Linked DNA regions of Halorhodospira halophila. The protein of the gene in region 1 binds, or shares a complex with, the protein of each later gene. Links are inferred from orthologs where the notes say so. Each region holds a gene or a part of one and is shown in the gene's direction. Other genes may lie near its edges.

Region 1 (14,654 bases):
TGACGAACTCGTTCTCGACGATGGTGTAAGGATCACCGTCGAGCATAATCTTGAGTCCGCCCTTGAATTCGTTGGTGCTATAGGTCGCCATAATCCCCTCGGGTATGCGAAGTTGAAGCGATGCTAACCGATACGGCCCGACAGCCCAAGCCAGGCAGGCAACGCCGCGCCAACGAGCGCTGGCGCCAGGAGCTGGTCGGCGCGATCCGCCAACCCGCCGAGCTGCTCCACCGCCTGGACCTGCCCGAGGCCCTGCTCGCCCCGGCGGAGCGGGCGGCGCGGTCATTCCCGCTGCGGGTCCCAGTTCCCTATCTGGCACGCATCCGGCCCGGGGATCCCCACGACCCACTGCTGCGTCAGGTGCTCCCCATCGATGCGGAACTCGAGACGCACCCCGGCTACACCGCGGATCCCCTGGCCGAACAGGACGGGCACCCCGGCAGCGGCGTCCTGCAGAAGTACCAGGGCCGCAGCCTGCTCATCGCCACCGGGGGCTGTGCCATCCACTGCCGCTACTGCTTCCGGCGCTGCTTCCCCTACAACCGCGAACCCGGCTGGCGCACCGCCCTCGACCGGCTGGAGCAGGCGGGAGCGCCGGAAGAGGTGATCCTCAGCGGCGGCGATCCGCTGCTGCTCGATGATCAGGCCCTGGGCGCCTGCCTCCGGCGCCTCGGTGAAATCGAGGCGGTACGCCGGGTGCGTATCCACACACGGCTGCCGGTGGTGATCCCGTCCCGGGTGACGGCCGCCCTGGCCCGCCATCTGGGACAGACCCGCCTGCAGACCCTGGTCGTCGTTCACGCCAACCACCCCAGGGAGGTCGACGCGGAGGTGGGCTCGGCGTTGGCCCGTCTGGGCAATGTCTGCTCGACAGTGCTCAATCAGACGGTCCTCCTGCGAGGGGTCAACGACGACAGCGCCACTCTGGCAGCGCTCTCCGAGCGGCTGTTCGCCGCTGACGTCCTGCCCTATTACCTGCACCTGCTCGACCCGGTGGCCGGCGCCGCCCACTTCGACGTCGACGAAAAAACCGGGCAGCGGCTCTGGGCGGAACTCGCCCGGAGACTGCCCGGCTACCTGGTCCCGCGCCTGGCCCGCGAGGAGCCCGGCGCGGCGGCCAAGACGGTGATTACACCGGACGCGCCTTGAGCGCCTCGATGCGCTCATCCAGCGGCGGGTGCGACATGAACAGCCGCTTGATCGAAGAGCCGCCCATCCGGCCATTGATGCCGAAGGCCTCCATCTCGTCCGGCATGTTCTGCGGCTCCACCGAGCGCTTGAGCTTCTCCAGCGCGGCGATCATCTTGTCGCGCCCGGCCAGCTTGGCGGACCCGGCGTCGGCCCGGAATTCGCGCTTGCGCGAGAAGTACATGGTAATCATCGAGGCCAACACGCCGAGGACCATCTGGGCGAAGATCATGGTGATCCAAAAGCCGGGGCCGTGACCGCCCTCATTCTTGAACACCACCCGGTCGACGAAGCGCCCGGCAACGTGGGAGAGGAAGATCACGAAGGTATTCACCACACCCTGGATCAGGGTCAGGGTGACCATATCCCCGTTGGAGACGTGCGCCACCTCGTGGGCGATGACGGCCTCGGCCTCGTCGCGGGTCATGTTCTGCAGAAGCCCCGAGCTGACCGCCACCAGGGCGCTGTTGCGCCGGGCGCCGGTGGCGAAGGCGTTGATCTCCGGGGCGTCGTAGATCGCCACATCGGGCATGCCGATGCCCTCACGCTGGGCGAAACGGCGCACCGTCTCCACCAGCCACTGCTCCTGCTCGCCGCGCGGACTCTCGATGGGCTGTGCACCCATCATCTTCATCGCCATGTACTTGGACATCGCTAGCGAGATGAACGAGCCGGCGAAGCCGATACCCGCGGCAAAGATCAGCAGCGTGACCAGCTCCGCATCGATGCCGTGCTCGCGGAGGAACTGCTCCACGCCGAGCAGGTTCAGGATGATCGACAGCACCAACACGACGGCGATGTTGGTCGCCAGCAATAACGCGATCCGGGTCAGCATCGTTGAGAACGCTCCTCTTTCGTCAGACTGCGGGATCCACTTCCTGACGCTTGGATTGGGTTCGGCGGCAAAGGTTTCAAGACCCCTTCACCACGCTCAGACGTCGACACGCAGGCCGCGGACCTGGCGCAGCCCCCGCGGCAGCTGAACGCCACGCCGGCCCCGGGCGGCGCGGAAGGCCTCCAGGTCGTCGCGACTGAGCCGCTTGCCGGTCTTGCCGGCCTCCACCCGCAGCGCAGCGCCGGCGGGCAGCACGGCGACCGCCACCACCACCTCCTCACGGCTGCGCAGGCGCTGGGCCGGGATGCCGATGAGCTTGTTGCCCTTGCCCCGCGCCATCTCCGGGAGCTCCTCGAGGGGGAAAACCAGCAGCCGACCGTCGGAGCTGGCCACCGCCACCTCGGCCCCATCGGCCTCGGCGGGCAACGCCACCGGCGGCAGCACCGCCGCCCCCTCCGGCAGGGTCAGCACGGCCTTGCCCGCGCGGTTGCGCGAGAAGAGCTCCCGCAGGGGGACACGGAAGCCGTAGCCGGCGTCGGAGGCGAGCAGCCAGCGCGACTCCGGGTCGCCGGCGAGCACCGACTGGAAGCGCGCCTTCTCCGGCGGCGTGAGCCGCTTGGTCAGCGGTTCACCTTGGCTGCGCGCCGACGGGAGCGTGTGAGCCGGCACCGCGTAGGCCCGGCCGGTGGAGTCGAGGAAGACCGCCGGCTGGTTGGAGCGCCCCGGGGCGTGATCCAGGTAACCGTCACCGGCTTTGTAGGACAGCCCGCTCGGATCAACCTCATGCCCCTTGGCCGCGCGCACCCAGCCCTTCTCCGAGAGGACCACGGTCACCGGCTCGCTGGGCATCAGCTCGGTCTCGTCCATGGCCCGCGCCGGGCCGCGGTAAACCAGTGGCGAGCGCCGCTCGTCGCCGTGGGCCTCGGTGTCGCTGAGCAGCTCGCTCTTGACCTGCTCGCGCAGCCGGGCCTCATCGCCGAGGGTGGCGCGCAGCTCGTCGCGCTCGCGCTCCAGATCCCCCTGCTCACCAAGGATCTTCATCTCCTCGAGCCGCGCCAAGTGGCGCAGGCGCAGCTCGAGAATCGCCTCGGCCTGGGCATCACTAAGCCCGAAGCGCTCCATGAGCACCGGCTTGGGCTCGTCCTCCTCGCGGATGATGGCGATGACCTCATCGATGTTCAGATAGGCGGTGAGCAGGCCCTCGAGGATATGCAGCCGGTCCTCCACCTTATCCAGGCGCCAGGCCAGGCGGCGGCGGACCGTCTCGGTGCGGAAGCTCAGCCACTCCGCGAGCAGGTCGCGCAGGGAGAAGACCCGCGGCCGGCCATCGAGGCCGATGACATTGAGGTGAACCCGGTAGCCGCGCTCGAGATCGGTGGTGGCGAACAGGTGATCCATCACCCGCTCCGGATCCTGGCGCCGTGAGCGCAGCTGGACCACGATGCGCACCGGCGCATCGTGGTCCGACTCATCGCGCAGATCCTCGACCATCGGTAGCTTGCGCGACTGGATCTGGGCCGCGATCTGCTCCATGACCTTGGCGCCGGCCACCTGGTAGGGAAGCGCGTGGATGACGATCTGCGCCTGCTCCCGCTCGTACTCCCAGCGGGCCCGGGCGCGCACGGTGCCGTGACCGCGCTCGTAGATGCCGCGCAGCTCCTCGCGCGGGGTGATCACGTCCGAGGCAGTGGGGAAATCCGGCGCCGGAACGTGCTCGCAGAGTTCAGCGGTGGTGGCCTCGGGATGGTCGAGCAGATGGACGCAGGCGGCAACCACCTCGCGCAGGTTGTGCGGGGGGATGTCCGTGGCCATCCCCACGGCGATCCCCGAACCGCCGTTGAGCAGCACGTTGGGCAGTCGCGCCGGCAGGCGCTCCGGCTCCTGAAGGGCGCCATCGAAATTGGGGATCCACTCCACCGTGCCCTGCCCCAGCTCGCTGAGCAGCACCCGGGCGTAGGGCGTCAGGCGCGCTTCGGTGTAACGCATGGCCGCGAAGGATTTCGGGTCGTCCGGCGAGCCCCAGTTGCCCTGCCCGTCGATCAGCGGGTAGCGGTAAGTGAACGGCTGGGCCATGTGGACCATGGCCTCATAGCAGGCCGCGTCTCCGTGGGGGTGGTACTTGCCCAGCACATCGCCGACGGTGCGCGCCGACTTCTTGTACTTTGCCGCCGCCGAAAGGCCGAGCTCGGACATGGCGTAGACGATCCGCCGCTGCACCGGCTTGAGGCCGTCGGAGACGTGGGGCAGGGCACGATCGAGGATGACGTACATCGAGTAATCGAGGTAGGCCCGCTCCGTGAACTCGCGGAGCGGCTGGGTCTCGAAATCGGAGGCAGCGGGATCGGACATAGTTTTTCAGGATTCAGGTTTAGGGGTTCAGGGCTCAGGGGGCAGCGGTCAGGTTGAACGGATCAGGGGCAGTGGCTACTGGTCCCTAAATGACAATCTCCGCCAAGTTGCCCTTGCTCTCCAGCCACTCCCGGCGCTGGGCGGCGGCGCCGCGACCGAGCAGCATGCCCAGCAGGCGCTCGGTCTCCTCCGGGTCGTCGACGGTGAGCTGCACCAGGCGGCGGGTATCCGGGGCCATGGTGGTCTCGCGCAGCTGGACCGGATTCATCTCGCCCAGGCCCTTGAAGCGGGTCTCCTGCACCTTGCCCTTGATGCGCTCCGCCTCGATGCGGTCGAGGATGCCCTGGCGCTCGTCGCGATCCAGGGCGTAGAAGGTCTGCTTGCCGACATCGATGCGGTAGAGCGGCGGCATGGCCACGTAGACGTGTCCGCCGGCGACCAGGGCCGGGAAGTGGCGCTGGAACAGCGCGCAGAGCAGCGTGGCGATATGCGCCCCATCGGGGTCGGCGTCGGCGAGGACGCAGACCTTGTGGTAGCGCAGCCCGGAGAGGTCGTCGCTGCCCGGATCGACCCCCAGCGCCACGGCGATGTCGTGGACCTCCTGCGAGGCCATGACCTCGTCCGGCGCCACCTCCCAGGTGTTGAGGATCTTGCCACGCAGGGGCATGACCGCCTGGAACTCCCGCTCGCGCGCCTGCTTGGCGGAACCGCCGGCGGAATCGCCCTCGACCAGGAAGAGTTCACTGCGCGCCGGATCCTGCCCGGTGCAGTCGGCCAGCTTGCCCGGCAGCGCCGGCCCGCTGCCGACGCGCTTGCGGGTCACCTTCTTGGCAGCGCGCTGACGGCGCTGCGCGGCGCGCACCACCAGATCGACGATCTGCTCGGCGCTCTGGGTATGCTCGTTGAGCCACAGGCTGAAGGCGTCCTTGATGGCTCCGGAGACGAAGGCGGCGCAGTTGCGCGAGGAGAGCCGCTCCTTGGTCTGCCCGGCGAACTGCGGCTCGTGCATCTTCACCGACAGGACGTAGCTGATGTGCTCCCAGACGTCCTCCGGGGCAATCCGCACGCCGCGCGGCAGCAGGTTGCGCAGCTCGCAGAACTCCCGCAGGGCCTCGGTCAGCCCGGTACGCAGGCCGTTGACGTGGGTGCCGCCCTGGGCGGTGGGGATCAGGTTGACGTAGCTCTCGGCCGGGCCGCTGCCCTCGGGGAGCCAGACCAGGGCGCACTCCATCTCCTCGTGCTCGGAGCCGAGCCGGGCGGTGAACGGCGGATCCGGCAGGTGCTCGTACTCGGCCACGGCGCCGGCCAGGTAGTCGCGCAGACCGTCCTCGTAATACCAGCTCAGCACCTCCGGCTCCTGCCCCTCGCCGCCGGTGGCGTCGCGGAGGACGACCGTCAGCCCCGGGCAGAGCACCGCCTTGGCACGCAGCAGGTGCTCGAGCCGCGCCCGGGAGAAGCGCGGGCTATCGAAGTAGCTGGTATCCGGCCAGAAGCGCAGCGTGGTCCCGGTCTCCCGCGTCTTGCCCACCTGCTCCAACGGCTCGATGCGCTCCCCTGCGGAGAAAGCGATGGTGTGCTCGGCGCCGTCACGGCGGATGTGCACCTGCAGCCGCGTCGACAGGGCATTGACCACCGAGACGCCAACCCCGTGCAGGCCGCCGGAGTAGCGGTAGCTCTTACTGGAGAACTTGCCGCCAGCGTGGAGCCGGCCGAGGATCACCTCCACGGCCGGGACCCCTTCGGTGGGGTGGGTATCCACCGGCATCCCGCGGCCGTCGTCGCTGACCTCCAGCGAACCATCGGCGTGCAGAGTCACCTCGATACGCCGGGCGTGGCCGGCCACCGCCTCGTCGACGCTGTTGTCGATGACCTCCTGTGCCAGGTGGTCGGGGCGGTTGGTCTCGGTGTACATGCCGGGGCGCCGGCGCACCGGCTCCAGGCCGGTGAGGACTTCGATGTCGGTGGCGTCGTAGGTCTGCTGGGTCTTGGTCGTCATCGGATCACGTGGTCGCGGATCGGGCCATTGAGGGTTCGCGCTCAGGGCGAGCAGTTTCCGGCTCCCGGCGGCAACTTACAAGGGAGCCGTGCACCGGATATCCCGTCCCCCCTCCGGGGCACGGGCGCGAGCGGGCACCCTGCCGGCTCGACGCTCATTTGACCACCCCTTGCGGCTCCGTTACTTTTCCCCGTCATGAGTGAGAGCGATTCGCAGGAATCCGCCCCCCAGGGCGACCTCCCCGACTTCGAGCGCTCGGTGGCCGAGCTCGAGGCACTGATCGAACGCATGGAGCGTGGCGAGCAGAGCCTCGAGGAGGCGCTGCGCGACTTCGAGCGGGGCATCCACCTGACCCGCCACTGCCAGAAGGCGCTGGGCGCCGCCGAGCAGAAAGTGGCCATCCTACTCGAGAACAGCGAGGACGGTGATGTCGGCCCGTTTCGACCCGACGATTCTTGAAGCCCTGGAGGCGGCACTGCCGCCACTGCGCGAACGCGCGGAGCGGGCCCTGGAGGCGGCCCTGCCCGCCGCTGAAGCCCACCCGACGGGCCTCCACGAGGCCATGCGCTACGCCGTGCTCGGCGGCGGCAAGCGCATGCGCCCGACCCTGGTCTACGCCACCGGCCGGGCCCTGGACTACACCGGCAGTGGGCTGGACGCCCCGGCCTGCGCCGTCGAGATGATCCACGCCTATTCGCTCGTCCACGACGATCTGCCCGCCATGGACGATGACGACATGCGCCGCGGGCAGCCCACCTGCCACCGCGCCTACGACGAACCGACGGCCATCCTGGTCGGCGACGCCCTGCAGGCCCGGGCCTTCGAGCTGCTCGCCGACGGCGAGCGGGAGGACGCCCCGGCCCCGGCCGCCCGCGCCGGGATGGTGCAGGCACTGGCCCGGGCGGCCGGCTCGCGCGGCATGGTCGGCGGCCAGGCCATCGACCTCGCCTCCGTCGGGCGCCGGCTCGACGCCGCCGAGCTCGAGGACATGCACATCCACAAGACCGGGGCCCTGATCCGCGCCAGTGTCCAGCTCGGCGCCCTGGCCAGTGGCCCGACCTGCGCCGCCACCCTCAACGCCCTCGACCGCTACGCCAAGTGCGTCGGTCTCGCCTTCCAGATCCACGACGACGTGCTCGACGTCGAAGGCGACGCCAAGGCCCTGGGCAAGGAGCAGGGCGCCGACGCAGCCCGGGATAAGCCCACCTACCCGTCAATCCTCGGGCTGCGCCAGTCGCGCGAACTGGCCGAGCGGCTGGCTGGCGACGCCATCGATGCCCTCGACGGGCTGGGCCCCGGCGCCGATGTACTGCGCGGACTGGCCGCCTACTGCATCCAGCGCCAGGCCTGAAAGCCCGCCTTCCCGGACAAAAACCCTGCCGAGACCGTCGGGATCGCCCCTTTACAAATATTTAAACTCGTTCCAAATTCAAACCTACCGCTGGAAGCCGAGACCGAGGCCGCAGAATCATGCTGAACCCCACTTGTCACCCGCCGCACACGACGGGCTCAGACACCAGGAACAAGACCATGGAAGACGTCCAGGGACGAGCCGACACCCGGCAGATCGAGATCAACAAGGTCGGCATCAAGGACATCCGCCATCCGGTGCGGGTCCGCGACCGCACGGGGCGGGACCAGCACACCGTGGCCACCTTCAGCATGTACGTGAACCTGCCGCAACACTTCAAGGGCACGCACATGTCGCGGTTCGTCTCGATCCTCGAGGGCCACGACCGCGAGGTGACCGTCGAGTCCTTCCACGAGATGCTCGCCGAGATGACCGACCGGCTCGAGGCCCATTCCGGGCACATCGAGATGGCGTTTCCCTACTTCGTGAACAAGCAGGCGCCGATCACCGGGGTCGAGAGCCTCATGGACTACGAGGTGACCTTCGTCGGCGAGATTCACGGCGACCGGCACGAAACCTGGGTGCGCGTTGCCGTGCCGATCACCACACTCTGCCCTTGCTCCAAGGAGATCGCCGACCGTGGCGCCCACAACCAGCGCTCGCTGGTCATCGTGACGGCCCTCATGGACGGTTTTGTCTGGCTTGAGGAACTCATCGACCTCGTCGAGCAGGAAGGCTCCTGTGAGCTTTACGGGCTCCTCAAGCGCCCGGACGAAAAACACGTGACGGAGCGCGCCTACGACAACCCGAAGTTCGTCGAGGACGTGGTCCGGGACATCGCCGGCCGCCTCAACGACGATGAGCGCATCGCCGCGTACTCCGTGACCTCCGAGAACTACGAGTCCATCCACAACCACTCCGCGTTTGCGCTCATCGAGCAGGACAAGCGGGGGCGCTGACCCCGCGGCGACACCGCCCCGGCGCGGCCCGGATCAGCTGCCCCGCCCCGCCCGGGGGGCGACCTCCGCCCCCCGGGCGCCCATTTGACATCAATCAATCGCGACCCGTGCATCGACCGCCTTGAGTGCGTAGCATAGTCCTTGTAGAGTCTCTGACCGTTCGGTCGGTTGGCGAGATGACCGCACCCCGGAACCCGACGTAGGACGCGGAGCCCATGCCCGACAACACCGGTCGCACCGAAGCTGCCGAACGGATCGTCGCCGCTGCCAAGCAACTGTTCGCCCGCGAGGGCTACAGCTCGGTGTCGATCCGCGACATCGCCGAGGCCGCCGAAGTCAGCAAGGCCAATGTCTTCCACCACTTCGCCTCCAAAGAGGAGCTCTACGTGGAGACGCTGCGCCGCTGCTGCGAATCGGCCCGGGCGCTGATCCACGCCTTCGCCGAGGAAGAGACCCGTGACCCGGCACAGCAGCTGCGGGCCTTCGTCCGCGCCGACCTGCACCCCGCCCTGGACGACCCCGATGCCACCCGGCTGGTGCTCGCCGAGGCCTTTGACGCCAATCCGTGTCGCGCCCGGACCCTGGTCGACGAGGTCTTCGGTGCCGACTTCCAGCGCATGACAGAGATCTTCTCGCGCGGCCAGCACACCGGCTCCTGGCGCCGGGACACGAACCCGGCGCTGATGGCGTCACTGATGCTCGCCGCCAACACCTTCTACACCGCTCACCGAGAGGTCCTGCGCCAGCTTCCCGGCGTGGACTTCGCCGACGACCCTGATCAGTACGCGGATCACGTCGTCGACATCCTGCTCGACGGGATCCAAAAGGAGGCCTAAGTGACTGACTGGCACATGCTCGATTCGTCCCCCGAGGCGCCGGCCCGGCCACGCCGGCTGCGGACGGTGGTCGCCATCATCGCCCTGGCCCTGCTCGCTGCCGGCTGTGGCGACGATGCCGGCGACAACGACGGGAACGGCGGCGAGGAGGCGCTTTCGGTGACCTGGATCGAGGCCACCGAGGAACAGGTCCGCGAGGTCCGCAACACCGTCGGCAGCGTCGAGGCCAAGTCGCGCCCGCTGCTCGCCGCCGAGGTCGGTGGCGTCATCGATGCCATCCATGTCGACGAGGGCGCCCGCGTCGAGCGCGGCGACCTGCTCGCCGAGATCGACCGCGAGGACTACGTCGACGACCGGGATGCCGCGGCCGCCGATGTGGCCCGGCTGACGGCGATGGTCGGCGTGCAGGAGCGCAACGTGGCCCGCAACCGGGAACTCTACGAGGACGATCACATCTCCGAGGACGAGCTCGACAACGCCGAGGCCGAACTCGAGGCTCGCGAGGAGGAGCTCGCCTCCGCCCTGGCGCAGTTGCGGCGCGCCGAGCGGGACCTGGAGCGGACCCGGATCCGCGCCGTGGTCGGCGGTGCCGTTGATGAACGCCACATCAGCGAGGGCGACTACGTCACCGCCGGCGACTCGGTCTTCCAGCTCATCAATCTGGATCGGCTCAAGGTCCGCCTGCCGGTCTCCGAGAGCCTGGCCCCGCGGCTCGACAGCGGGACAGAGCTGATCCTGCGCAGCCGCTCCGGCCTGCAGCCAGAGCTGGAGACCACCATCTCGGACCTGCGACCCGGCATCCGCGATGCCACCCGCTCGCTGCAGCTGATCGCCGAGGTGGACAACCCCGGCGGCTGGCGCCCCGGGGCCAGCGCCGAGGCGGAGGTGGTGCTCGATGTCCGCGACGGCCTCGTCCTGCCCAACCAGAGCGTCGTGCGCCGCCCCGCCGGCGAGGTGATCTACGTCCTCGGCGAGGACGGCGGCGCCGTCGAGGAGCGCGCCGTGGAGGTCGGCACCCGCTTCGGGGACCGCGCCGAAATCCGCGACGGGCTGGAGCCGGGTGAGCGCGTCGTCCTCGACGGCGCGGGCTTTCTCACCGACGGCGCCGCCGTGGACGCCGCTCCCCACGAAGGCGACGACGCGGACACGGAGTAACGCACCATGACGCTCTCCGAGCTCTCCATACGCCGCCACGTTCTGGCGGTGATGATCAGCGCGCTGATCGTGCTCATCGGCGCGATCGCCTATCAGGATATCGGCACCGACCGCATCCCCAATATCGACTTCCCCATGGTCAGCGTCACCGTCCACCAGGACGGCGCCGACCCGGAGCTGATGGATTCGGCGGTCACCGACGAGGTCGAACGGGCCGTCAACACCGTCCCGGGCATCGACGACATCCAGTCGGTCTCCCTGCCCGGGACCTCGGTGGTCACCATCCAGTTCGATCTGGAAGTGGACGTGGACGTGGCCTTCAACGAGGTCAACGCGAAGGTCTCCGAGATCGTCCAGGACCTGCCCGAGGAGGCGGAGGCACCGGTCGTCGACAAGGTCGAGATGGACGCCCAGCCGATCATGTGGCTCTCCCTGCAGGGAGATCGCACGGCGCAGGATCTCGACCGCTACGCCCGCAACGAGGTCCGCCCGCAGCTGGAGGGCATCACCGGCGTCGGCGAGGTGCAGATCGGCGGCGCGCGCGAGCGGACCATGCGCCTGGAGGTCGACCCGGACCGCATGGCCGCCCACAACGTCGACGCTCAGTCGGTCATGCAGGCCCTTGAGGAGGAGCACGCCCAGATGCCGGGCGGCTTCCTGGTCGGTGGCGAGACCGAAGAGATGCTCAAGCTCGACGTCGAGTACCACGACGCCGAAGGACTCGAGCAGATGATCGTCGCCGGGGACGGCGACGAACGCGTGCGCTTTAGCGACATCGGCCGGGTCGAGGACGGCCTGGCGGACATGCGCCAGCTGGCCCGGTTCAACGGCGAGCCGACCATCGGCCTGGGCGTGGTCAAGATCTCCGGGGCTAACACCGTCGCCATCATCGACGAGGTCAAGGAACGCCTGGACGATCAGATCCGTCCCCAGCTGCCGCCGGGGCTGGAGCTGCACATCTCCACCGACGAGTCGCAGTTCATCCTCGAGCAGATCGACTCGCTCTACCTGACCATTGCCCTGGGCATCCTCTTCGCTGCCCTGGTGATGTGGCTGTTCCTGCGCAACCTGCGCTCGACGGCCATCGTCTCGCTGGCGATCCCCGTCTCGCTGATGGCGGCCATCGCGGTGATCCACTTCTTCGGCTACACGCTGAACTCGATCACCATGCTCGGCATGCTGCTGCTCATCGGCGTGGTGGTGGACGACGCCATCGTGGTGCTGGAGAACATCTACCGCCACCGCCAGCAGTACCGGGAAGGCCCCATGGCGTCGGCGATTTCCGGCTCCAACGAGGTTTTCTTCGCGGTCATCGCCTCCACCCTGACGCTGATCTCGATCTTCGGTTCGGTGATCTTCATGGAGGCGATCATCGGTCGGTTCTTCGAATCGTTCGCGGTGGTGGTCGCCTTCGGCGTGCTCGCTTCGAGCATTGTTGCCCTGACCCTGATCCCGATGCTCGCCTCCCGCTTCCTCCACGTGCCCGAGCAGGAGGGAGCCTTCTACCGGGCACTGGAACAGGGCTTCAAGGCCATCGAGCGGGTCTACCGGTGGTCTCTGGGCTACATCCTGCGCTTCCGCTGGACAACCCTGGGCCTGGCGCTGGTCTTTGCCGTCGCGGTGGCTACCGTCATCGCCCCGCGCCTGGGCGGCGAGTTCGCCCCGGACGAGGACACCGGGGAGTTCATGGTCAATTTCCAGACGCCGCTCGGCTCCGGGATCGAGTACACCGACCGGCAGATGCGCGAGGTCGAGGCTATCCTTGAGGCGCAGCCGGAGGTGGATCGCTACTTCTCGGCCATCGGCATCGGCGACCGCGGGCAGGTCAACCGCGGCATCGCCTTCGTCCGCATGGTCGACCGCGACGAGCGGGACGCTTCGCAGCAGGAGGTGGTGCAGCGGATCCGCCCCGAGCTCGCCGAACTGCCCGGGGTACGCGCCTTCGCCTCCGACGTGCCCTTCGTCCCCGGCCAGCGCGGCGAGCCCCTGCAGTTCGTGGTCACCGGACCCAACGTCGAGGAACTCGGCGATCACGCGCGGGCGATCCAGGAGCGCCTGGAGGAGGTCGACGGCATGGGCAGCATCGACCTGGACCTGGATCTGGAGCTGCCCCAGGTGGAGGTCGAGGTGGATCGGGAGCAAGCCCGGAGTCTGGGCCTGAACGCCCACGACATCGCCCAGACCATCAACGTGCTTGCCGGCGGCTTCGATGTGGCCCGCTTCGACGACGGCCCCGGGGGCCAGGACGGGCGGCGCTACGACATCCGCCTCAAGGCCCAGGAGGACATGATCCGCGACATCGACGACCTGCAGCGGATCCAGCTCCTCTCTGAGCACGGCGATATGGTGCCGCTGGAGGCGGTGACCACCATGGAGGAGACCTTGGGGCCGGCGGCGATCACCCGCCACAACCTCTCTTACTCGGCGGAGTTCTACGCCGACCCGGAACTACCACTGGCCGAGGCCGTCGAGGAGCTCAACGCCGTGGCCGACGACGTCCTGCCGCTGAACTTCGACGTGGAGCTGGTCGGCCAGGCCGAGGAGATGGAACGGGCCGTCGCCGCCATGCTCTTCGTGCTCTTCCTGGCGGCGACGCTCGTCTATATCGTGCTGGCCAGCCAGTTCAACTCCTTCGTCCAGCCACTGCTGATCATGGCGGCACAGCCGCTGGCGCTGATCGGCGGACTGCTCGGTCTCTGGGTGGGCGGCTTCACGCTGAACATCTACTCGATGATCGGCATGGTGTTGCTCATGGGCCTGGTCACCAAGAACGGCATCCTACTGGTGGATCTAACCAACCAGTACCGCGAGAAGCGGGATCTCTCGATCAACGAGGCCCTGGCCGAGGCGTGCCCCATCCGTCTGCGCCCGGTCCTGATGACCTCGCTGACGCTGATCCTGGCGCTGATCCCGGCGGCGGCCGGCCTGGGTGCCGGAGCCGAGACCAATGCACCGATGGCAGCGGCGATCATCGGCGGTATGATCACGGCCATGCTGCTCACCCTGGCTGTAATACCGGCGGCCTACTCCCTGCTCGAGGGCTACCTCGCGCGGCGGGGCTGGGGCCGGCTGAGCAAGATCGCCGAGGACTACTTCGGATGAGGGGCGGCCCCGGGGGCCTGACGGCCCCCAAGCCCCTGCGAAAAGGACCAACGCCCATGAAGCGAGGCAACACGAGAGCGCAGTTCAGGCTCGCCCCCCGGTTCACCGGCTGGACCCTGGCCGCCCTACTGGCGCTGCCCGGGGCCATCGCCGCCGGTGACAACGGCAACAACGAGCACGACGCCGCGGAGGCGGTGGTCGACGCCCCGGTCCCGGTGGAGGACGACGAGGACGCCCTGGCGCCGGCAGAGGTCAAGGAGCGAGACCCGCAACAGGACCTGCTGCAGGTGTACCGGCTGGCCCTGGAGGCGGACCGCAGCCTGGCCGCCGCCCTCAACCGGCGCCGCGCCGCCGACGAGGAGATCGCCCAGGCCCGCTCGCAGTTCCTGCCACAGATCACCGCCTCGGCGGGCTACGAGGACGAGACCCAGGACATCGAGGACGTGCCGGAAGATCTGGACACCTCCGGCTGGGACGCCTCGCTGTCTCTGACCCAGCCGATCTTCCGGCGCGGCAACTTCATCGACCTGGAGCGGGCCCGCACCGCCGTGGACCGGGCCGACGTGGAGCTCTCCCTGGCCGAGCAGGCACTGGTGGTGGATGTCACCGAGGCCTACTTCGACGTCCTCCTGGCCCAGGACGAGCAGGCCCTGGTCGAGGCCGAGCTGGCCGCCGTCGAGAGCCAGCTGCGCCGGGCCGAGCGGGCCCTGGAGGTGGGCACCGGCACCCAGACCGACGTCGACGAGGCGCGGGCCGCCTTCGACCGGGTGCGCGCCGAGCAGGTGGCCGTGGACAACCAGGTGGAGGTCGCCCAGCAGGCACTGCGCCGGCTGACCGGCGAACTGCCCGGCGAGCTGGCCGGCCTGGGCGAGACGTTCGAGCC
Region 2 (14,656 bases), on another replicon or contig:
TGACGGTGATCATGCCGCGCAGGCGGAAGGCGTCATCGACCACCAGGATCTTCTCGATGCGGTGCTGATGCAGCTTGCTCAGCACCTCGTCGCGCTCAGCCCCCTCGCGCACCGTGACCAACCGCTCCTTCGGCGTCATGGCCACGGAGACCGGCTCGCTGACCCGGCTCTCGAAGCGCAGGTCACGCCCGGTCACGATGCCGACGAGCTCCTCGCCGTCGACCACCGGGACCCCCGAAATGCCGTGCTGGCGCGTGAGCTTGAGCACCTCGCCAATGGTCATGAAGGGCGAGACGGTGATCGGCTCCTTGATGATCCCGCTCTCGAACTTCTTGACCCGGCGCACCTCGGCGGCCTGTTGCTCGACGGTCATGTTCTTGTGGATGATGCCCAGCCCACCTTGCTCGGCCAGGGCAATGGCCAGTCGCGCCTCGGTGACGGTATCCATGGCTGCGGACACCAGCGGGACGTTAACCTGAATTCGGCGCGTCAGCGGAGTGCTCAGATCCACATCCCGAGGGAGCACGTGCGATTCAGCGGGAAGGAGAAGAACGTCATCGAAAGTCAGGGCTTCCTGGGCGATTCGCATGGTGTCGGGACCTCGGGCGGAGACGCTGTCTGAAGATGGAAAAGAGCAGTGTATTTTACGGTGCAGCAGCACCCCCACTCAACAAACTTCCCATGGGCGATAGCGGCGTGTAGGTTGTAATCAGCCAACTGGAGCGAGCCGCCGCCGAGTATGGAGCGCCGCAGCGACGATATCGCCGTCTACAGCCCCTCGCAGCTCAACCAGGAGGTGCGGGGCATGCTCGAGACGGTCCTGCCGTCCATCTGGGTCGAGGGCGAAATCTCGAACCTGGCCCGGCCCTCATCCGGGCACCTGTATTTCACGCTTAAGGATGCCAGTGCCCAGGTCCGCTGTGCGCTGTTCCGCGGCCGCGCCTCGGCGCTTCGGCACCGGCCCGCCGACGGCGACCAGATCCGCGTCCGCGCCAAGGCCAGCCTCTATCCCGCCCGCGGCGAGTTTCAGCTGGTCATCGAGCACCTCGAGCCGGCCGGCGAGGGGGCCCTGCAGCGCGCCTTCGAAGCGCTCAAGCAGCGCCTGGGCGCCGAGGGATTGTTCGACGCGGCAAGCAAGCGCCCCCTGCCCTGCCTGCCGCGCCGGCTCGGGGTCATCACCTCGCCGACCGGCGCCGCCATCCGCGATGTGCTGCAGGTGCTGCAACGGCGCTTCCCGGCGCTGCCGGTGCTGGTCTACCCGGTACCGGTCCAGGGCGATGCCGCCGCACCGGCCATCGTCCGGGCCCTGGAACTCGCCGGCCGCCGGTGCGAGGTCGATACCCTGCTGCTGACCCGGGGCGGCGGCTCGCTGGAAGATCTCTGGCCCTTCAATGAAGAGTCGGTGGCCCGGGCGATCCGCGCCTGTCCGATCCCGGTCGTCAGTGCGGTGGGCCACGAGGTGGATGTCACCATCGCCGACCTGGCGGCGGACCTGCGCGCGCCGACCCCCTCGGCCGCCGCCGAGACCCTGTCACCGGACCGGCACGCCTGGCAGGAGCGACTCGAGCGCATCGGCCACCGCCTGGAGACCGCCGCGCGAAGGCGCCTCGGCCGCGACGCCGAACAGCTGGCGGCGCTCCAGCGCCGGCTGGCAGCACAGCACCCGGGACGGCGGCTGCGCGACCGGGCGCAACGCCTCGACGAGCTGGAGAGTCGGCTACACCGCCTGGGCCGACAGGCCCTCGAGATGCGGGGTGCACGGCTTGAAACCGCCAGGCAGCGGCTTCAGGTCCAGGATCCACGCCGGCGCACGGCCCACGAGCGCCGGCGGATCGAAGAGCTGGCGCAGCGGCTGCGTCAGTCCGTGCGTGGCCGGCTGGAGGCCTCGCAGCAGCGCCTCGGCACCGCCTCCCGTGCCCTGCACGCGGTCAGCCCTCTTGCCACGCTGGAGCGCGGCTACGCGGTGGTGCAGCGGGTGCAGGACGGCGCCATCCTGCGCCAGGCCGAAGCCGTGGAGGTGGGCGAGCGCATCCGTGCCCGCCTGGCGCACGGGGCGCTAGACTGTCGGGTCGAAGCCAGACGCACCACGGAGGACCCGTTGCCCGATGCCGACTGAATCCTTGCTCCCCCGCGTCGGAAAAGCAGTCACGGCACTCGCCGCCGCGGTCGGGCTGCTGCTGGCCTCTGCGCTGCATGCCGCCCCATTGCCCGACTGGCCCGTCCCCGGCGGCGTGGCACGGGTTAATCTGGAGACCGATAGGCGGCCGGGCGATGTACGCTATGACGACGAGCCGGTGATGGTGCGCTCCACGCCGGAAGGCTGGCAGGCGGTGGTGGGGATCGGCCTGGACGCCGACCCCGGAACCCACACCCTCAAGGTGGATGGGACCCCGCACACCTTCGAAGTCGAGCCCATCGACTACGAGGAGCAGCACCTGACCATCGACGACGAAGACATGGTCACACCCCCCGAGGAGACGCTGGAGCGCATCTGGGCCGAACAGCGCGAGATCCGCGCCGCCTTTCGCAGCCGCGAGGTCGACACCCAGCCGCGGCTGCACCTGCACACCCCGGTCGCAGAGCACCGGGTTTCGGCCACGTTCGGGCTGCGGCGTTTTCTCAACGGCCAACCCCGCAATCCGCACAATGGCCTCGACATGGCCGCCCCCACCGGTACGCCCATCGAGGCGGCCGAGTCCGGCCGCGTGGTGCAGACCGGAGACTACTACTTCAACGGCAAGACCGTGTTCATCGACCACGGCGCCGGCCTGGTCACCATGTACTGCCACCTGGACGAGATGGACGTCGAAAAGGGCCAGTGGGTAGAGCGTGGCGAGGCAATCGGAACCGTCGGGGAGACCGGACGGGTGACCGGGCCTCATCTGCACCTGAGCGTCATCCTCAACGGCAACACCGTTGACCCCAACCTATTCCTTTAGGACCAACGCGATCGAGAAAGGAGGCATCATGTCCCAGCGTCGAGTCGTCATCTGCTCGCCCACTCGCACACCCATCGGGACGTTCGGCGGGGCCCTCAAGACCGTCCCCGCACCGGATCTCGGTGCCACTGCCATCCGCGGGACACTGGAACGCTCCGGCCTCGACCCGGCGGCCGTGGATACCGTGGTCATGGGCAACGTGATCCAGGCCGGCTGCAAGATGAACCCGGCCCGCCAGGCCTCGATCAATGGCGGTGTCCCCGCCGAGACGCCGGCGCTGACGGTCAACCGCGTCTGCGGCTCCGGCGCCCAGGCCATCGCCAACGCCTTCCAGGAGGTGGCACTCGGCTTCGCCGAAACCGCTGTCGCTGGCGGCATGGAGAACATGGACCGCGCCCCCTACCTGCTGATGCAGGGCCGCTACGGCTACCGCCTCGGCCACCAGCAGATCCTCGACGCCGTGCTCAGCGACGGCCTGAACGACGCCTTCTCCGACCAGCACTCGGGCTGGCATACCGAGGATCTGGCCGAGCAGTATCAGATCACCCGGCAGGAACAGGACGAATGGGCCCTGCGTTCGCAGCAACGCTTCAGCACCGCCCAGTCCGCCGGCCACTTCGAGGCGGAGATCACCCCGGTGGACGTGCCCGGCCGCAAGGGGCCCACGCGCTTCGAGACCGATGAGCACAACCGCGGTGACACCACCCTCGAGGGCCTGCAGAAGCTGCGCCCGGCCTTCCGCAAGGAGGGCACCATCACCGCCGGCAACGCCCCTGGCGTCAACACCGGGGCCGCGGCCATGGTGGTCGCCGAGGAGGAAGCCGCCCGTCAGCACGGACTCACGCCGGCAGCGCGGCTGGTGGCCTACGGCGTCGGCGGGGTCGAGCCGGGGATGTTCGGGATCGGCCCGGTACCGGCGGTCAGGCAGTGCCTGCAGCGCGCCGGCTGGTCCACCGATGAGGTGGGGCGCTGGGAGATCAACGAGGCCTTCGCGGCCATCGCCATCGCCGTCACCCGGGACCTGGGTCTCGATCCGGAGCGGGTTAACGTCGAGGGCGGCGCGGTGGCACACGGCCACCCGATCGGCGCCACCGGCGCGGTGCTCACCACCCGACTGATCCACGCCATGCAGCGCGACGGTGTGGACAAGGGCGTGGTCACCATGTGTATCGGCGGCGGCCAGGGGGTGGCCCTGGCCATCGAGCGGTTGTAAGGCGCGCCCCCCGGACGCCGATCCCCGTCGGCCGATGGCCGTCGGCCGATGGCCGTCGGGGACGGAAACGCAGCAAGCCCCGCGGTGCGCGAGCACCCGGGGCTTTTTTGCGTCCTCCGGCCGGACTACGGCTCGGCTACACCGCCTCTCGGCCGTGGGGGGCGTCCAGATCCAACCGCGGCATGCGCGCCACCAGGCCGGTGGGATTGAGAAAGGCGTGGCTCCGGTAGTAATGGTGGCGGATGTGGTCGAAATCCGTGGTCTCGCCGAACGCCGGCATCTGGTAGAGCTCACGCAGGTAGCCCATCAGGTTCGGGTATTCACGGATCTGGCGCTGCGAGCACTTGAAGTGCACGGCATAGACGGCGTCGAAACGGATCAGCGTCGTGTACAGACAGATGTCCGCCTCCGTGAGCCGGTCCCCGCAAAGATAGCGCTGCCGGCCCAGCACCTCCTCCCAGTGGTCCAGGGCCGCGTAAAGGGCATCGGCGGCCTCTTCGTAGGCCTGCTGGCTACCGGCGAAGCCGCAGCGGTAGACGCCATTGTTGATGGGCTGGTAGATGGCGTCGATGGCCGCATCCACGGCCTCGATGCGATCCGCCGGGGCCAGATCCACGTCGTTACCGGCCAGCGCCTCGAAGCGGTGATCGAACATGCGAAGCAGGTCCCGGGACTCGTTGTTGACCAGCGTGCCCTCCCGGCAGTCCCACAGTGCCGGCACGGTCACCCGGCCATTGGCGCGAGGCTCGGCGGCGGTGTAGACCTGATGGAGGTAGTCCGCCCGGTGGATCGGGTCGCCGGTGGCACCAGGGAAGTCGTCGCTCAGCTCCCAGCCATTCTCCAGCATCAGCGGGTGCACCACCGAGACCGAGATCACCGGCTCGAGACCCTTCAGCCGACGGGCGACGAGCACCCGATGCGCCCAGGGGCAAGCCAGGGAGACATACAGATGGTAGCGGCCCGCCTCCGGCGCGAAACGCCCGCCTGGCTCGATCCAGTCCCGAAACCGACTCACGTCGCGCTGAAAGCGGCCGGTCTCGTCCCGCTTGTACGACTCCTGCGTCCATTGCCCATCCATCAGCAAGCCCATCATTCCCTCCGGGGCGGCCTCGGCACCGCCTTGGCTGCTGAAAAAAGGCGGGATGACCACGCTGGTCACCCCGCCCACTCATCCCGGGAGCGTTGCTCCCCTTACTCCAGGCCTTCCGGGACCTGCTGCTGCATGCCTTCCTGAACGCGCCGCTGGAGCTCCTCGAGTTCTGACATGAGTTCGGCCGTCTCGGGGTAGTCTTCCTCCATGGCCGCGAGCAGATCCTCTTGGAACTCGCGCATGTCGCGCTCCATGCTTTCGCGGAAATCGTCGTCGCGCATGGCTTCCTGCTGCTCCTGCTGGAGCTGCATCTGCGCTTCGTGGAACTCCTCGGCCAGCTCCTGCTGCTCCTCTTGGGAGACGTCCCCGGCCTCGAAGCGCTCGTAGATCTCCTGCATGCGCGCGTAGTGGCGCTCGGGATCGTAGCCAAGATCCTCCATTTTGGCCGTGGCGCGCTCCTCCAGGCGACGCTGCTTCTCCTGAAGGTGGTCGCTGGCCTCGAAGGTCTCCTGCTGGATCTGCCCCAGCTGCCGCTGCAGCTCCTGGAGCCGCTGCTGCGCCTCCATCAATTCCGCGTCTTGGGCCCCGGGGGCCTGTTGCTCGCCCCCCTGAGCCAGCGGGGCCTGCAGCGGGGCTGCGGCAATGAGCAGCGCCAGGAGCGCCGCTGTCGTCGTGCGAATCATTGGTGAACTCCCTTAGCTATTCCCACCACGGAAGCGGCCCGGTCGCCCCCGCGCTCGTCCATGGTAGCACTCGACGACGACGGCGCACCTGTTTCCCCGAGATACCGTTTTACTGGGGCATCTCCCCTTGGGGCATCCGTTGCTGCTGGCCCCCCATGCCCTGCTGCATCTCGGCCTGCAGCTCCTCCATCTCCTGCATCAGGGCCTCGGCCTCGGGGTTCTCGTCATACATGGTGTCGATCAGGTCCTGCTCCAGCTGCTGGCGATCCTCCTGCCACGGCTGGACGAAGTCCTCATCCTGCATGGCCTCCTGCTGGGCCTGCTGCAGCTCCATGTGGATCTCCTGATCCTCCTGCATGCGCTGCTGGACCTCTTCCCGGGACATCTCGCCGGAGTGCATGGCCTCCATGGTCTCCTCCAAGCGCTCGATGTCCTGGCGGACGTTGTCGTAGCCCATGTCCTCCATCTGATCCAGCAGCCGGTCGTCCAGCTCCTCGGCGCGCTCTTCCAGCTCCGGGTTGGACTCGAGGGTGTCCTGCTGCATCTGACCCAGCTGCTGCTGGATCTCCTGCATGCGCTGCTGGCCCTCGGACATCTGCGGCTGCATGCCCTGGCCGCCCTCCGGAGCCATCTGGGCGTAGGCCCCCGAGGTGGCGAGCATCAGCACAATCGCGGAAGCGGCAGTCTTGCGGAACATATACAACTCCTCATCAAACGGGTTCGGTGCGTTGAAACCGTCGCAACGGCCTTACCCCGGCTGACAGCATCCCGGGGTGGATGGTTCCGGGATAGCGGCACCGAATCCCTCTCCGGCGGACACCGTCGCAAACCGTGCAGCCCCCCCCCCATACGGCGCGTATCAGGACTTGAGGCATCTTGTATCAGTTTTTCTTATTGCAACGCCCGGACCGCTGCCGACAGAATATGGATAGTTTTGATCTGTTCTTATTCCAGAACCAAGGAGGCAACGATGTCGCACCCGATGGAAGGACAGCCTGTCCCGCGTGTCACCTTCCGGACCCGCGTAAACGGCGAGTGGCAGGACGTCAAGACCGACGAGCTGTTCAAGGGCAAAACGGTGGTGGTGTTCGCCCTGCCGGGGGCTTTCACTCCGACCTGCTCCTCCACCCACCTGCCGCGCTACAACGAGCTGGCGCCGGTGCTCTGGGACAACGGCGTAGATGACATCGTCTGCCTTTCGGTCAACGACGCGTTCGTGATGGAGGAGTGGCGGCGGGATCAGCACGCCGAGAACGTCACCTTCATCCCCGACGGCAACGGGGAGTTCACCGAAGGCATGGGCATGCTGGTGGACAAGAACGACCTGGGCTTCGGCAAGCGCTCCTGGCGCTACGCGATGCTGGTCCGCGACGGCGTCATCGAGAAGATGTTCGTCGAGCCGGAGAAGCCCGGCGACCCGTTCGAAGTCTCCGACGCCGACACCATGCTGCGCCACATCAACCCGGATGCACCACACCCGTCTTTTGTGACCCTGTTCAGCAAACCGGGGTGTCCGCACTGTTCCCGCGCCAAGGCGCTGCTTGAGGAGCACGGCTACGACTATGAGGAGATCTGCCTCGGCGAGGGCATCACCACCCGCTCGGTACGGGCAGCCACCGGCTCGGGCACAGTGCCGCAGGTGTTGATCGACGGGCGTCTGGTCGGCGGTGCCGACGATCTGGAGGCGCGACTGGGGCGGGCCCGCTCGGCGGCCTGATCCGGCTGCGGCCGTGTCAGAAGACCCGGGGCGGCCCCGCGCTGCCCCGGGTCTTTTATTGCGTCGGCATCCGGCCTAGAAACGCAGGAAGGCGCCGGCGTACGGTCCGCTGAAGTCCACGTCCAGGGTCACGTCACTGAAGTCGTCCATGTCCACCGAGAACTCCCGATAGCCAAGCATCGCCCCCGTGTACCAGCGCCGGTAGACCAAGTGGGCGCGGAAGTCCGTGATCGAATGATCCCCCACCGGCAGCGTCTGCAAAGAGCCCTCGAAACCGATCCGCGAGCCGGGGATATCCACACCCACCCGGCCGAAGAACATCGGCAGGGTGCCGGAGAGCGAGGTGTCCACCCCCGCATTCGCGGCACGCACCTCACCATCGAAGTGGCGCGCGGTGACACCCACATCGATGTCCACCATCGGCAGCGGCAGCGGCGACCAGAACAGGGTCAGGTCCGTGTGGTCGAGGTTGACCACGGTGCTCCCGGTCCCGTCCTGCTCGAGATGGGTCCGCTCCAAGCGGACGCTGGGCACACCGGGGAGGATGTGATCCCACTCGAACCAGAGGTTCCAGTCCCGATCGCTGTCGAGGTCGATGTCATCCCCCTCGACGTCTTCGCCAAGAATCTCCCCTTCCGGGTCGTGGAACCAGAGATTCGCACCGCCGGAGATGCCCATGATCCCGCCGGTGGCGTGCGCGGCCCCGGCTCCGAGAACCAGCGCCGCCGCCGTGAATCCACTGAGTAGGGTTCGCCGCATGCGTTACTCCTGCACTGTCAAAAGCTTTGCCCTGAGCATACCACCCCGCCGCAGCCGCCCCAATCGGCGTCCGCCGCCCTTCAGGCCACCGGATCCGCGGGGGACATCTGGGGAAACTCGTTGATCACCCGTTCCGTCTCCGGGTCCACCTCGTAGAGCTTCACATCGTAGCCCCAGAGGTTGGCCAGGTGCCGCAGCACCGCCGTGGCCTCGCCCTTGTCCAGGATGACCCCGTCGCTGACCCGGTGCTCGAGCACCAGGGTCCGGTCCCCGGCCAGATCCACGTCCACCACCTGGATATCCGGTTCCAGCCGGGCCACGTCGTGGCGCTGCGCCAGTGAGCGCCGCACCGCCCGGTAGCCGGCATCGTCGTGGATCGCGTCGACCACCAACTCGGGCTCGTCGGCGTCGTCGTGGACCCGGAAGAGACGGAAATCGCGGATGACCCGGGGGCTGAGGAACTGCAGGATGAAGCTCTCGTCGCGGTACTCCTGCCAGGCGTGGTGCCAGACACCGAGCCAGTCCCCGCTGCCGGCCACCTCCGGGAACCAGCGCCGGTCCTCGTCGGTGGGATCGGTGGCCATGCGCCGGAGATCCTCCAGAATGGCGAACCCGAGAGCGTAGGGATTGATGCCCGAGTAGCGCGGATCGTCGAACTCCGGCTGGAAGACCACGCTGGTGTGGCTGTGCAGGAACTCCAGAAAGGCGCCGTCGGTCAACTGCCCGTTCTCGTGGAGCCGGTTCATGATGTAGTAGTGCACTGCCGTGGCGCAGCCCTCGTTCATCACCTTGGTCTGCTTCTGCGGATAGAAGTACTGCGCCACATTGCGCACGATGCGCAGCACCTCCCTCTGCCAGTGCTCCAGGCGCGGCGCGCGCTTTTCGAGGAAGTACAGGAGGTTCTCCTCCGGCAGCCCCAGCCGCTGCATACGCAGCTCCACCGGGTCCGCGCCGCCGGGCAGCTCGCCGTCCGGATCCGTGGGCACGGTGCGCCAGAGATCGTTGTAGGTCTGCTCCTCGTAGCGAATCCGCTCGATCTCGCGGTCGCGCTCCTCGCGCAGGCTACGCGTCTGCGGCTTGGGGTAGCGGTGCACCCCCTGGCTCATCAGGGCGTGGGCGGCGTCGAGCACCCGCTCGACCGCCTGCACCCCGTAGCGCTCCTCGCACTCGGCGATGTAGCCCTTGGCGAAATCCAGGTAGTCGAGAATGCCCTCGGCGTCGGTCCACTCCCGAAAGAGGCGGTTGTTCTTGAAAAAGTGGTTGTGGCCGAAGGCGGCGTGGGCCACCACCAGCGTCTGCATGGTGAGCGTGTTCTCCTCCATGATGTAGGAGATACACGGCTTCGAGTTGATAACGATCTCGTAGGCGAGCCCGGTGTAGCCCTTGCGATAGAGCATTTCGTCCCGGGCGAAGTGCTTGCCGAAGGACCAATGCCGATAAAACAGCGGCATCCCCATCGAGGCGTAGGCGTCGAGCATCTGCTCGGAGCTGATGACCTCGATCTGGTTGGGATAGATGTCGAGCTTGAGCTCCTCGCGGGCAATCCGCTCGATGGCGTCGTAGACGCGCATCACATCGCGGTAATCCCAGTCGAGGCCGGTGAACAGGGGTTTTTGCTGAACCGCCGCATTCGATGCCATCGGGATCCTCTCCAGTCTCTGAGGGTTCAGGGGGTCAAGGTTCAGCGCTCAGGGTTCAAGCCTTCAGTTCAGCCGGCGTGAAGAGGTCCCGGAACACCGGGAAGATGTCTCCGCGGGTCTGCACCCGGCGCATGGCCAGGGGCGACTCCCCGCGGGCCAGCCGGTCGTAGGCCCGCCACAGGTCCGACGGGACATGGAAGGCCTGCCCGCCACCCACCTCGATGTAGGCGAAGTACTGGCACAGGGGAAGGATCCCGTCGGCCATCAGCCGGGTGGTGGCCGGGTTGTCCGCGGGGGTGTTATCCCCGTCCGAGGCCTGCGCCCCGTAGATGTTCCAGTCGTTGACGGGATAACGGTCCTCGATGATGTCACGCATCATCGTCAGCGCCGGCGAGACCAACGTCCCCCCAGTCTCGCGGGAGTAGAAGAAGGTGTCCTCGTCGACCTCCTGCGCGATGTGGGTATGGCGGATGAAGACGATATCCACATGGCGGTAACGGCGCTCGAGGAAGAGGTAGAGGAGCATGAAGAACCGCTTGGCAAGATCCTTCATGTCCTCGGTCATTGAGCCGGAGACGTCCATCAGGCAGAACATCACCGCCTGGGAGATCGGCTGCGGAACGTGGTCAAAGCGGTTATAGCGGATGTCGACCGGATCGATGTAGGGGATCGCCCGGGACCGCTCCTGTTTGCTTCGGCGGAGCTCAATGAGTTCGCGCAGCCGCTCCGGCTCGGCACCGGAGCGCTCCAGACGATCAATCTCCTCGTCCAGGGCCTGCAGATCCTCCCCCTTGGGGCGGCGCAGGGCAATGCGCCGTGACAGGGAGTTGCGCATGGTCCGCTCGACGTTGAGGTTCGAGGGGGAGCCGCTGACCGAATAGCCCGCGCGCTGCTGGGTGTACTGCTCGGTCTTCTTGACCTGGCGCTTGACCAGATCCGGCAACTCCAGGCCCTCGAAGAAGAGGTCGAGGAACTCGTCGCGGCTGACAGCAAAGGTGAACTCGTCTTCCCCCTCGCCGTCGGGGCTACCCTCGCGCCCGCCACCACTGCCCTGCCCTTCGGGGCGCGGAATGGTATCGCCGACCACGTACTCCTTGTTGCCGGGAACCACGTGCTCGCGCACCCCGCGGTCGGCGGCCTTGCGAAAGCTCGGCTCGTGGAGGCCGTCGGCGGGGATGGTGATCTGCTCCCCACCGGCCACGTCGGTCACCTTGCGCCGGCCGGAAGCCTCGTTGACGGCATCCAGCACCTGGCGCTTGGCCCGTCTGAGGAAACGCTGGCGGTTGGCCAGGCTCTTGCCCTTCGGATTGCGGCGCCGGTCGATGATATTGACCAAGGACGCACCCCCCTTCTTGCCGGATCAGCCGGCCTGCTTGACGCGCATGTACCACTCCACCAGGCGTCTCACCTGGCGCTCGGTGTAGCCCCGCTCGACCATCCGCCGGACGAACTCGCTGTGCTTGCGCTCCGTCTCCGAGTCGCCCTTGGTGGTAAAGCTGATCACCGGCAGCAGATCCTCCACCTGACTGAACATCCGCTTCTCGATGACCTCGCGGATCTTCTCGTAGGAGGTCCAGCTCGGCATCTGCCCGCCCTGCTGCGCCTTGGCACGCAGCGCGAACTTGACCACCTCATTGCGGAAGTCCTTCGGATTGGCGATGCCCGCCGGCTTCTCGATCTTAGTCAGCTCCTGGTTCAGCGCCTGGCGGTCCATCAGCTGCCCGGTGTCGGGATCTTTGAAGTCCTGGTCCTCGATCCAGGCATCGGCATACCCCACGTAGCGCTCGAAGAGGTTCTGACCGAAATCATCGTAGGACTCCAAATACGCCTTCTGGATCTCGTTGCCGATGAACTCCGCATACCGCGGGGCCAACTCGGCCTTGATGATCTCCAGGTACTTGCGCTCGGTCTCCTCCGGGAACTGCTCGCGCTTGATGTTCTGCTCGAGCAGGTACAGCAGGTGGACCGGGTCAGCGGCCACTTCCTCGGTCTCGTAGTTGAAGGTCTGCGAGAGGACCTTGAAGGCGAAGCGCGTCGAGATCCCGTCCATCCCTTCGTTGACCCCGGCCTGGTCCCGGTACTCCTGCATCGACTTCGCCTTGGGATCCGTCTCCTTGAGGCTCTCGCCGTCGTAGATCCGCATCTTCGAGTAGAGGCTGGAGTTCTCGTGCTCCTTGAGCCGGGTGAGCACCGAGAACCGCGCCATGATCTCCAGGGTCCACGGCGCGCAGGGCGCGTCGGCGAGCTCGCTCTCCCGGATCAGCTTGTCGTAGATCTGCCGCTCCTCGGAGACGCGCAGGCAGTACGGCACCTTGATTACCGAGATCCGGTCGAGGAACGCTTCGTTGTTCTTGTTGTTGCGGAAGCTCTGCCACTCCGACTCGTTGGAGTGCGCCATGACCAGGCCGTGGAACGGGATTGCACCGATGTTCTCGGAGCCGACGTAGTTGCCCTCCTGGGTGGCCGTGAGCAGCGGATGGAGCATCTTGATCGGCGCCTTGAACATCTCCACGAACTCAAGGATGCCCTGGTTGGCGCGGTTGAGGCCGCCGGAGTAGCTGTAGGCATCCGTATCGTTCTGGCTGTAGAGCTCCAGCTTGCGGATGTCCACCTTGCCCACCAGCGAGGAGATGTCCTGGTTGTTCTCGTCGCCGGGCTCTGTCTTGGCCACCGCGATCTGCCGCAGCTTGGACGGATAGACGCGAACCACCCGGAAGCGGTTGAGATCGCCGCCGAACTCGTCGAGGCGCTTGACCGCCCAGGGCGAGAGCAGCCCGCTGAGCTTGCGCCGCGGGATGCCGAAGCGCTCCTCCAGCTCCGGGCCGTGCTGGTCCGGATCGAAGAGCCCCAGCGGGCTCTCAAAAATCGGGCTGATCTCCTCGCTGGCCTTGAGGACGTAGACCGGGTAGCGCTCCATCAGCTGCTTGAGCCGCTCGGCCAGCGAGGACTTGCCACCGCCGACCGGACCGAGGAGATAGAGGATCTGCTTGCGCTCCTCCAGCCCCTGGGCCGCGTAGTTGAGGAAACCGACCAGCCGCTCGATGGTCTCCTCCATGCCGTAGAAGTCCTCGAAGGCCGGATAGATCTTCAGGGTGCGGTTGAGGAAGATGCGCCCCAGTCGCTCATCCTTCGAGGTGTCGTAGACCTGCGGCTCACCGATCGCCGCTACCAGCCGCTCGGCCGGGGAGGCGTAGGCCATCGGGTCGTCCCGGCAGAGTTCCAGATACTCGGCCAGGGTCAGCTGCTGCTCCTGGCGGCGTTCGTAGCTGCGAGCGTAGCGGGCAATCAGGTCTTCGGCGGTATCCATATGCAGCACCCCCCTCACGGAGTCTTGAGGTGAAGTCGCGAAAGAACGAAGGCGGCTCCGTTTGATTGGACGCAAAAATGCGCACGAATGTTCCGGAAGAAAGGCGGCGCCCGGCGCAAACCGCCGGCGGGGTCGACTGGCCATGCCCCCGGACGAGACCGGGCGGCGACCGAACCACGGCAGCGGAGGGGTTCAGGCGAGTCCCCGCTCCGCCAGCCAGGCCTCGTTGAAGAGTCTCGAGTAATAGCGGCCCCCTCCATCACAGAGGATCGTCACCACCGTGTGCCCGGGACCGAGCTCCTCGGCGGCGCGGATCGCCCCGCAGACATTGACCCCCGACGAGCTGCCCAGGAACAGCCCCTCTTCCCTCAGGAGCCGGTAGACCATCGGCACCGATTCGGTATCCGGTATGCAGAACGCGTCATCGATGTCCGTATCCTGAAGATTAGCTGTTACACGGCTACTGCCAATCCCCTCGGTGATGGAATTGCCTGCCGACGGGGATGGCTCACCCTCGCGCACGAAACTATAGAGGGCGCTGCCCGCCGGGTCGGCCAAGTAGATGCGCGTATCCGGCGCGCGTTCCTTGAGCGCCCGAGAGACCCCGGCCAGGGTCCCGCCGGTTCCGGTAGCCGCCACGAAGGCGTCCACCCGGCCACCGGCCTGCGCCCAAATTTCCGGCCCGGTGGTGCGGTAATGGCCCTGGCGGTTGGCGGTGTTGTCAAACTGGTTCGCCCAGACCGCGTTGTCCATCTCTGCAGCCATGCGGCCGGCAACCTTCTGGTAGTTGCCCGGATCACGGTAGGGGGCGGCGGGTACGGTATGCACCTCGGCACCGAGGGTGCGCAGCAGGTCGATCTTCTCCTGGCTCTGCGTCTCGGGGATGACAATGACGCAGCGATAGCCGCGTGCGTTACAGATATGGGCAAGCCCGATCCCGGTATTCCCGGCGGTGCCCTCCACTACGGTCCCGCCGGGGCGCAACTCGCCGCTGCGCTCGGCGGCCTGGATGATCGCCAGCGCCGCCCGATCCTTGACGGACCCGCCCGGATTCATGAATTCAGCCTTGCCGAGGATCTCGCAGCCGGTCTCCTCGCTCAGCCTCGGCAGGCGAATCAGCGGCGTATTCCCGACCGCGCCGACGAACCCATCGCAGATCGACATGCTTGACTCCCGCTTGCTTGACTTTCCCCAATCCTCAGGGGGTGTGGGGACAGCATAGCGCGGAGCCGTCGCAGAAATCAGCGGGAAAGTTGCAGGGCTGACACACGCCGGCTCCCGGGGGGCGCCCCCGGGAGCGCAGCGGTC

The links.
Region 2: the proteins of CCR79_RS10600 (region 1) and xseA are in contact, whole or in part, in a cryo-EM structure (PDB 8TXR), measured with the Escherichia coli proteins. The link is inferred for Halorhodospira halophila from one-to-one orthologs.

Annotation. Positions count from the first base shown.
Region 1 is NZ_NHSN01000025.1:269,087-283,740, forward strand. Bases 5,271-8,195 are described here. They hold CCR79_RS10600 (exodeoxyribonuclease VII small subunit), read left to right. Parts: upstream 5,271-6,563; coding sequence 6,564-6,827; downstream 6,828-8,195. Other genes in these bases: parE (DNA topoisomerase IV subunit B), read right to left, coding at 5,271-6,368; CCR79_RS10605 (polyprenyl synthetase family protein), read left to right, coding at 6,796-7,719; folE2 (GTP cyclohydrolase FolE2), read left to right, coding at 7,899-8,195. Also shown: efp (elongation factor P), read right to left, coding at 1-91; EF-P beta-lysylation protein EpmB, read left to right, coding at 121-1,149; protease HtpX, read right to left, coding at 1,130-2,020; parC (DNA topoisomerase IV subunit A), read right to left, coding at 2,120-4,372; more of parE, read right to left, coding at 4,458-5,270; more of folE2, read left to right, coding at 8,196-8,678; CCR79_RS10615 (TetR/AcrR family transcriptional regulator), read left to right, coding at 8,894-9,514; CCR79_RS10620 (efflux RND transporter periplasmic adaptor subunit), read left to right, coding at 9,515-10,669; CCR79_RS10625 (efflux RND transporter permease subunit), read left to right, coding at 10,676-13,771; CCR79_RS10630 (TolC family outer membrane protein), read left to right, coding at 13,828-14,654. UniProt on the Escherichia coli protein: Bidirectionally degrades single-stranded DNA into large acid-insoluble oligonucleotides, which are then degraded further into small acid-soluble oligonucleotides.
Region 2 is NZ_NHSN01000023.1:4,648-19,303, forward strand. The notes cover bases 1-2,927. They hold xseA (exodeoxyribonuclease VII large subunit), read left to right. Parts: upstream 1-739; coding sequence 740-2,116; downstream 2,117-2,927. Other genes in these bases: guaB (IMP dehydrogenase), read right to left, coding at 1-589; CCR79_RS09080 (peptidoglycan DD-metalloendopeptidase family protein), read left to right, coding at 2,106-2,927. Also shown: more of CCR79_RS09080, read left to right, coding at 2,928-2,939; CCR79_RS09085 (thiolase family protein), read left to right, coding at 2,968-4,152; CCR79_RS09090 (glutathione S-transferase family protein), read right to left, coding at 4,289-5,242; CCR79_RS09095 (hypothetical protein), read right to left, coding at 5,344-5,925; CCR79_RS09100 (hypothetical protein), read right to left, coding at 6,035-6,622; CCR79_RS09105 (glutathione peroxidase), read left to right, coding at 6,896-7,642; CCR79_RS09110 (TIGR04219 family outer membrane beta-barrel protein), read right to left, coding at 7,718-8,401; CCR79_RS09115 (SpoVR family protein), read right to left, coding at 8,482-10,041; CCR79_RS09120 (YeaH/YhbH family protein), read right to left, coding at 10,097-11,377; CCR79_RS09125 (PrkA family serine protein kinase), read right to left, coding at 11,402-13,348; CCR79_RS09130 (cysteine synthase A), read right to left, coding at 13,541-14,512; protein translocase subunit SecF, read right to left, coding at 14,655-14,656. UniProt on the Escherichia coli protein: Bidirectionally degrades single-stranded DNA into large acid-insoluble oligonucleotides, which are then degraded further into small acid-soluble oligonucleotides.